Regions from separate parts of the Bradyrhizobium dasycarpum genome, predicted to be linked through region 1. Evidence: riboswitches for the same ligand, from Rfam matches in the RefSeq annotation. Region 1 holds a riboswitch; the other holds the start of a gene.
The links. A riboswitch is a leader RNA that binds a small molecule or an ion and turns the genes downstream of it on or off. The one in region 1 is predicted to bind cobalamin.
Positions count from the first base shown of each region.

Region 2: it holds a riboswitch for cobalamin, as region 1 does, so the genes downstream of both, ACETMP_RS07550 (TonB-dependent receptor) here and ACETMP_RS11555 (TonB-dependent receptor) in region 1, are expected to answer to the same signal.

Region 1 is NZ_CP169574.1:2,336,299-2,340,691, reverse strand. It holds gene ACETMP_RS11575 (energy-coupling factor ABC transporter permease) at 1-381, shown strand, start outside; gene cobF (precorrin-6A synthase (deacetylating)) at 422-1,171, shown strand; gene cobT (nicotinate-nucleotide--dimethylbenzimidazole phosphoribosyltransferase) at 1,182-2,234, shown strand; gene ACETMP_RS11560 (histidine phosphatase family protein) at 2,227-2,799, opposite strand; cobalamin riboswitch at 2,873-3,075, shown strand; gene ACETMP_RS11555 (TonB-dependent receptor) at 3,190-4,393, shown strand, end outside.
Region 2 is NZ_CP169574.1:1,484,977-1,489,369, reverse strand. It holds gene ACETMP_RS07570 (adenylate/guanylate cyclase domain-containing protein) at 1-220, shown strand, start outside; gene ACETMP_RS07565 (hypothetical protein) at 326-496, shown strand; gene ACETMP_RS07560 (hypothetical protein) at 647-859, shown strand; gene ACETMP_RS07555 (hypothetical protein) at 968-1,231, shown strand; cobalamin riboswitch at 1,271-1,485, shown strand; gene ACETMP_RS07550 (TonB-dependent receptor) at 1,599-3,836, shown strand.

The DNA.
Region 1 (4,393 bases):
GGTGTGTTGCTCGAGCCGGTCGACCTGCCGCAATACGGCATGAACGTCACGACGCTGCTGGTGCCGCTGTTCGCGATCCAGGCGATCGCCTCGCGGATCATTCCGCGCAACACGGCCTATGTCGACCTGAAGTATCGGCAGGCGCTGGCGCTGTCGACCACCTATCAGGCCGGCGTGATCGCCTGGGTGGCGTTCTGGGCGCTTTATGGCTCGGGCTTTGCGATGAGCAATCTCGCCAGCATCGCCACGTTCGCGGCGTCCTACGCGCTGGTGATCGTGATCGAGCCGCTCGCCGATCTCGCCGTGCTGGCGCTGGCGAAGTCGCTGCGCGGCGTCACCGCGCCCGGCCTCGTCACTCCGCGCCTGCACAACGCAGCTTGACTGAGACAAGGGGCGGCCGTCATGGCCGCCCCGACGCGCGATGCTCACGCTTTCCCTGATCGGCATCGGTTGCGGCGATCCCGGCCAGCTCACGCGCGCCGCCGTTCAGGCCATCAACGCCGCCGACCTCGTCCTGATTCCGCGCAAGGGAACGGCGAAATCCGATCTCGCCGATCTCAGGCGGACGATCTGCGCGGATGTGCTCACCAGCGACACGACAGCCATCGCCGAGTTCGATCTTCCCGTGCGCGATGCTGCCGAGGCGGATTACCGCAAGGGCGTGGACGACTGGCACGATGCGGTCGCCGCGACCTGGTCGCAGGCGATCGCAGATCATCTCGGAAGCAACGGCAAGGTTGCGCTGCTGATCTGGGGCGATCCTTCGCTGTATGATTCCTCGCTGCGCATCGCGCGGCGGCTCGCCCCCTTGCCCAGAATCGAGGTCGTGCCCGGCATCACGTCGATCCAGGCGCTGTGCGCGGCCCATGCGCTGCCGCTCAACGATATCGGCGAGCCGTTTCTGGTCACGACCGGGCGGCGCCTGCGCGAAGGCGGCTGGCCGCAAGGAATCGACACCGTGGTGGTGATGCTCGACGGCGGCACGGCATTCGAATCGTTGGATCCGGCAGGGATTCACATCTATTGGGGCGCCTATCTCGGCATGCCCGATCAGATCATCATGTCCGGCGCCCTCGCCGAAACCGGCTCGCGCATCGTCGCCGCACGGCAGGAGGCGCGCGCGCGGCATGGCTGGATCATGGACAGCTATATTCTCAAGCGCAGGCGTTAAGCGAGGCAGCATGCTCCCCGAATGGGTCACCCAGAACTGCCCCGCGATCTCCGCGCTTCATCGCGAGGCGGCGATCGCGCGTCAGGCGCAGCTGACGAAGCCGACCGGCGCACTCGGCCGGCTCGAGCAGCTCGCGATCGAGCTCGCCGGCCAGCAGGCGACCGCGCAGCCCCGTGCCGCGCGCGTGCCGATCATCGTCTTCGCCGGCGACCACGGCATCGTCGCGCAGGGCGTGTCGGCCTATCCGCAAGCGGTCACCATCGCGATGATGGCGAATTTCGCCTCCGGCGGTGCTGCGATCTCGGTGCTGGCGCGCGAGCTCGGCTCGCGCCTGGAGGTGGTCGATGCCGGCACGCTGGCGAGCGAGGAAATGACGGGCATCGTCGTCGACAAGCCGCGCCATGGCACCCGCGATTTCAGCGTGGAGGCCGCGCTCACGCCCGCAGAGCTGGCGTTTGCCTTCGAGGCCGGCCAGCGCGCGGTTGCGCGGGCGGAGGCCAGCCAGCCCGATCTGTTGATCTTCGGAGAGATGGGCATCGGCAACACCACGACGTCGGCGGCGATCGCGGCGAGCCTGCTTAGCATCAGCGCCGAGGAGATCGCGGGCAGCGGCACCGGCGTCGATGCGGCCGGCCGGGCGCACAAGGCACGCGTGATCGATGCCGCGCTTGCGCGTCACGGCGTTGCGGGCGCGGCGCCGGAGAAGGTTCTGTGTGCCGTCGGAGGGCTCGAAATCGCCGCGATCTCGGGCGCGATCATCGCCGCCGCGCAGCGCCGCATCCCCGTGCTGATCGATGGCTTCATCGTATCGGTTGCAGCGCTCGCAGCGGTGCGGCTGAACCCGTCCTGTCAGCCCTATCTGCTGCCGTCGCATCAATCGGCCGAGCAGGGCCATCGGCTGGTGCTGCGCGCTTTGAACGTGCAGCCGCTGATCAGCCTCGATCTCAGGCTCGGGGAGGGATCCGGTGCCGCCATCGCGCTGCCGCTGGTGCACTTGGCCTGCGCGCTCCACAACGGCATGGCGACCTTTGCAGAGGCCAATGTGCCTGACAGGCCTAGCTGATCCGCTGGTTGACCGAGACGACGCGCCAGCCGGCCGCGAGGCGATCGATCCGGGTCAGCGACAGCGGCTCGATCACGAAGCGCAAGGCGGCCTGCGGCGTGAGATCGAGCGAGATGCACAGCGCGGCGCGGATGGTGCCGGAATGCACGACCAGCGTGGCTGGTCCCGCTCCGATCCGCGACAGACCGAGCCGCACGCGCGCGACCTGATCGGCAAAGCTTTCGCCGCCCGGCGGCCTTCCGCCGGCCGGATCGTTCCAGAACTGCGCATAGGCCGCGCCGCCTTCGGCAGCGAGCTCGTCATGCCGATGGCCGGTCCAGTCGCCGAAATCCTGCTCGCGGAATTCGCTGACCTGCTTCGGTTCGAGCCCCAGCGCGCGCGCCGTGTCGACCGTGCGCCGCGCCGGGCTGGCGTAGCTCGCAGCGTCCCGCGGCAGGCGCTGCCGCAGCGCCTCCAGCTGCGCACGATCGCGGAGATCGGCCGGCGCATCGGCGGCATGGATCGTCCCTTTGACGCCATCGACCGGCGCATGTCGTATCAGCCAGAGGAAGGTCTCGCCTTCCATGCTCTCATCTCCGAGGAAGTTGTTCGCTGTGGCAATAACGCCGCAACTGCACATTGACTCCGTTGTGACGATAATCCTAGATGCTCGCGACGGTTTCCCCGAGAGGGGATGAAAAGGGAATGCGGTGCGGGGACATTGTCCCCAATGCCGCGGCTGCCCCCGCAACTGTGAGCGGATAATCCTTCGTCACAAGCCACTGGGTCCTCGGTCCCGGGAAGGCGACGAAGTGGTGATGACCCGCGAGCCAGGAGACCTGCCGTCAGCCGTGGTCACACGCGAAGATGTCGGTCGGGGAGTACAGACATTCGGCTTCATCGGATGGCTGCAAGGCCAAAGGTGAGACCTCGTTCGCTGTGACGTGCCACTGACGTCATACCGAGGTTTTGTGCCGTGTCTCCTGTTTGCATCTTACGACCACGCCGCGTCCTGCTTGCCTCCGCCGCCCTCACATCCTTGGCCGTGCTCGATCTGCCCGCCGCGCTGGCGCAGCAGGTTCGCGAACCGCTGCCGCCGGTCGAGGTGTCGCCGGCCCAATCCCGCAAACCAGCCAGGTCAACCGGCCGGGAGGCGCAAAGCCCGCGCCGCGCGGCGGCGCGCAGGCCCGCCTCGGCATCCACAGCGCCCAAGCCCGTCGCCCCGACTGCGGCGGCGCCGACGCCGCTCAACTCCAATGCGGTGGCCGAAAGCGCATCGCGGCTCGGCCTGACGGTGCGCGAGACGCCCGCGACCGTCGAGGTGATCTCGGCCGAGACCATGCGCGAGCAGGGCTACCGCACCGTCTCCGATGTCGCCCAGGGCGCGGTCGGCGTCACCTCCGGCGACAATCCTGCGGACCCCTCCGCCTTCTCGATGCGCGGCTTCACCAACAGCCAGATCAACACGCTCTACAACGGCATCAAGATCGGCCCGCAGAACATGACCTCGCGGATCATGGACACCGCCAATCTGGAGGCCGTGGAATTCCTGAAAGGCCCGGCCTCGCTGATCTCGGGCGAGGGCGCAGCCGGCGGCGCGATCAATTTCGTCACCAGGCAGCCGCATACGGGACCGATCCGGAACGAAGCCGATTTCTCCTGGGATTCCCTGAACTCGTTCCGCGCGCATTATGGCTCGGGCGGCAGCACCAACGTTCAGGGCCTCGACTACCGCTTCGACATCAGCCGCGCCGCGCTCAACGGCTTTGCCGACACCAACACCAAGATGCTGGATGTGTCCGGCCAGCTCAACTACCGCATCTCCGACAGCCTCAAGGTCTGGGGTGCGATCGAGTACCGCGAGGATCGTGGCAAGGCCTATTGGGGCGCGCCGCTGGTGCCGATCGCCTATAGCGGCTCGCATGCGACGAGCGGGATCGTTTCGGGCAATTACGTCTCGAACTACAACAAGACCAATCTCGGCGCCGTCACCATCGACGACCGCACCTTCAACACCAACTACAACGTTCTCGACAACCGCAATGTCGCGCAGGAAGTCTGGCTGCGCGGCGGCTTCGAGCTGAAGCTCGCGCCCGATCTCACGCTGAGAAGCCAGGCCTATGGCTATGGCGCGGAACGCAGCTGGTTCAACAACGAGGTCGAGGCGTTCAATTCCGCAA
Region 2 (4,393 bases), 850 kb from region 1:
GCTCACCGATGCGCAAGCCAGCCTGCGCACGCACTATGCCGAGGCGCTCGCCGCCTATCGTATCAGGCGCTTCGATGCGGCGCGCGCTGCCTTCAACGCGGCCCTCGAAGCCGTTCCCGGTGACGGGCCCTCGCGCACGATGCTCGGCCGCATCGCGCAGCTCGAGGCGAGCCCGCCCGACGAGGGATGGGACGGCGCCTGGCGTCTCGACAGCAAATAGGCTGCCGCACCGGAAAAATTGCTTCTGCTCGATAACGATGTTCGCCGTGACCTATTTCCCGGGCTTAGGTTTGACGTCCTTGAGGCGTTTGATGGGGACACGCCGATGCCAGAACTTCAGGACAGGCTGGAACGGTTTGAGACGCTCACCGCCGAATGCGAGCTGATCGCCAAGCTCGCCACCGACGCCAGCAAGCGCGAGTTCTATCTGAAGCTTTCGGAGCAGTACCGGCAGTTGGCGCTCGACATGCGGCAGGCGATCGCGGCCGCGGCCTGAGGCCGGCTGCAATCCGTTCTTAAGGTTTGGCGCGCATCCTGATGGCATGCGGGCGTCGCTGATCGGCGGTGCCCGTGGTGGGAAGGCCGGAGTTCGCTGCAATGCAGCGCGCACCGGAACGTCATTGTCGTGCTAGACAGGGCAAATCCCATGCGCCTCGTTGCTGTGATCGTGTTCGCGCTCATGACGGCGGCCTGCGACCAGGAGCAGGACATCACCGGCTCGACGACGCCGGCCTGCCCCTTGCGGAACTACAGCTACAATCCCCGCGACATGAACCAGTGCGTTAACGCCTGCAAGGCATGCGATCGCGGCACCACCGTCACCTGCTCGACCTCCTGCACCCTCAAGGGCGCGCGCTGAGCGCGTTGGCGGCTGCCTCCGGAGCTGGCTCTCGCAATCGGCGGTGCTTAGGCACCGGAACGATTCACTTGGGTTAATCATTGAAGAGGCGGCAGGACGTGGAGTCCGATGGAAATGGGTATGCTCGATCCCGGTCGATTTCTGGTGTCGTGCTCGCATTGCGAGGCCTGGCCGATGGCCGCCAATGTGAAGCGGTCGAGCTGGTCGGCGTCTCCGCATGAGGTCCGCTTTGTCTGCACGCGCTGCCGCCGCGAGGAAACCGCGATCGTCTCGGCCTCCGGCGAACTGACCCCGATCAAACGCATCGATGTTCCGCCGCGCGACGTCACGGCCGCCTGGGCCCAGGCGCAACGTCCTCGCGGACGGACCTGAGCGCCGCCCAACGGTCGATTGACACTCTGCCGGAGCGACACGTAAATGGCCGGCGACGGTTCTCCCCAGGGAGATCAAAAGGGAATGTGGTGCGGGACGTCCCAATGCCGGGATCTGTCTCAACGCCACGGCTGCCCCCGCAACTGTAAGCGGTGAATCTTTCGTCCTGTGCCACTGGGAACCTCGGTCCTGGGAAGGCGACGTAAGGTAACGACCCGCGAGCCAGGAGACCTGCCGTCAGCCGTGGTCACACGCGAAGATGTCGGTCGGGGAGTACAGACATTGGCTTTACCGGAGCGGTCCGCCGCTCTGCCGTGAAACCTCGTTCGCTGTGACGTGCCACTGACGTCATACCGAGGTGACAACATTGTCCCGTCTCATTTCTGCCGCCCGGCGCCTTGGCGCCGGTCTGTTCGCATCCATCTCGCTCCATTCGCTGGATCTATCCACCGCCTTCGCCCAGCAGGGGCTTGCCGAGCAATTGCCGCCCATCGAGGTGAGCAAGTCCGACGATCGGAACCGGACGCGGGCGAGGGCGATCGGTGAGGGCGATGCGACGCGGCTGCGGCGGGCCGCGAACGGCGCGCCGGCAGGCGATGGCACCGGCTCATCCGGCTCGGGCTTGGAGGCTGCCGCCGGCAGCGGCGGCATCGTCGGGGCCGCCACGACCGTCATCACGGCCGCGGATATCGCGCATTCGCCGTCGCAGACGCTTGCCGAGATCATCGCAACGCAGGTGCCGGGGGCCCAGATCACGACGTTCTATGGCGGCCAGATCGGCGCCAAGACCAGCGTGGACCTGCGCGGATTCGGCGCCTTTGCCATCGCCAACACGCTGGTGCTGGTCAACGGCCGGCGGCTCAACGACATCGACATGGCGCAGGTGGACCTCTCCACCATCCCGCTCAATTCCATCGAGCGCATCGAGATCACGCGCGGCAATTCCGGAGCGGTGCTCTACGGCGACAACGCGGTCGGCGGCGTGATCAACATCGTCACCAAGACCGGCGCCGGCGGACCGCCCGCGACCGCGCGCATCGAGGCCGGCTTCGGCTCGTTCAACACCAGGCTCGGCAACGTCTCGACCTCGCTCAATTCCGGTCCGTGGTCGACCTCGTTCTACGGCAATACCGCCAGGACCGACGGCTATCGCGACAACAATCGCTATTCGCAGCAGAACGGCGTCGGCAATCTCAACTACACCACGCCAGGCCTGAGCGCGTTTCTCACCGTCACCGGCGATAATCAGGAGCTGCGGCTGCCGGGCGGCCGCACCGTCGATCCCTCCATCGGTCTCGACGAGCTCACCACCAATCGGCGCGGCACCAGCACGCCGTTCAACTACGCCAACCAGCAGGGTTTTGGCGCGACTGCCGGCTTCACCAGGACGCTGGTCAACGGCGTCGATCTCATTGTCGACGGCGGTGTGCGTGACAAGAAGCAGCAGAGTGCGTTCTTCGCGAGCCCGACGCCGGTTCCGGCCTTCTTCACGTCGACTTATGTCGAGTCCCATCTGACGAATTGGTCGATCACGCCGCGGCTCAGCGTGAAGAGCCTGCTGCTCGGCCTGCCGTCGCAGCTCCTGACCGGCATCGACTATTACGATGCGAGCTTTGCGCAGCACCGCGGCGCCGGGCAGGGGCTCGCCGCCTGGCACAATTACGACCTCAGGCAGCAGACGGTCGCGGGTTATTTCCAGCACACATTGGGCGTGCTGCCCACGACCGACATCTCCTACGGCGCGCGGGTGCAGAACGTCCGTCTTGCGGCACGCGACAATTTCGACGCGGCGGCGCCGTTCAATGCTGACATCGGCGCGCTGCCGCTGACGAGCGACGAGACCCAATATGCGCTGCATCTCGGGGGCGAGCATCGTCTCAACGACGTCGTCTCGCTGTTCGCTCGCGCCGCGCGCGCGTTCCGCACGCCTGACGTCGACGAGCGCCTGTCCTCGGGGCCGTCCTTCGATCTCCTGACTTTCGCCGCGATCCCGCAAACGTTCCAGCTCAAGACCCAGACCTCGCAGGACATCGAGGGCGGTCTGCGCATCAGGGGCGGCGGTCTGCAGCTGCAGAGCAGTCTCTATCTGATGGACCTCACCAACGAGGTCCATTTCAACCCGGTCCTGTTCTACAACACCAATCTCGATCCGACCCGGCGCTACGGCTCGGAGACCAGTCTGTCCTATCGCGTCAACGACACCCTGCTGCTGCGCTCCGGCATGGCCTATACCCGCGCGGTCTTCCGCGAAGGCGCCTGGGCCGGCAACGACGTGCCGCTGGTGTCGCGCTATACGGCGAGTGCGGGTGTCAGCTGGAACATCTGGCAGAACTACGTGGTGCTCGATGCCACTGCGCGCGTCTGGAGCGAGCGGCGCATGGACAACGACCAGGCGGGCACCCAGAAGCCGATCCCGGCCGGCGGCACGATCGACCTCAAGCTCAGCGGCCAGTATGAGCGCTACTTCTGGTCCCTCGGCGTCAACAATGTGCTGAATGCGCTCTACTACGACTACGCCATCGCCAGCACCTTCACGGACGGCCGCTTCAGCGCCTATCCGCTGCCCGGCCGTACCTATCTGCTCAAGGCCGGCGCCACGTTCTGACTCCGGCGGGCTGTCAGATGCCTTCGGATGGACCAGCGTTTCGCAATGACGTTGCTGGAGAGAACATGTGCGCGCATCGCTCTCTTGCCCCGGACGCAGCGCAGCGCTTTTTTTGGCGGCGCGCTGCAGAGCCGGGACACGGCGCCTGGGGCTTCGTGATCGGCGCGGCTGCGCTCGTCGCCGCCTACGCGGTCAGCCGGGATGCGGCGGCGCGTGAGGTGGTAGCCCGGGTGAGCGTAGCGCTAAGGCACCTGCCTGTGTCGGCCTCTGTCAATCCTGTCCCGCAAAAAAGATTCCGCTTTACCGAAATTCGGTTTCGGCGTATACGTCGGCCATCCCGGCTCAACCAGGAGGGGCGATCTCGAGGTCGTCTTGATCGCGAGCCGGGCTTGCGGTGGACGCGGCAGCGTCGGCACGAGAGGTGTGGGCAGGGCGGGTAGTCCCTGTGAGCCCATGGCCGCGTGCAGACGAACGGCGCTGTTCAGTTCGTCGCGCCGACATTCGACGGCACCGTGCACGATGCCGTCGACCCTGTGGCGCGAACGAATGCGCGTACG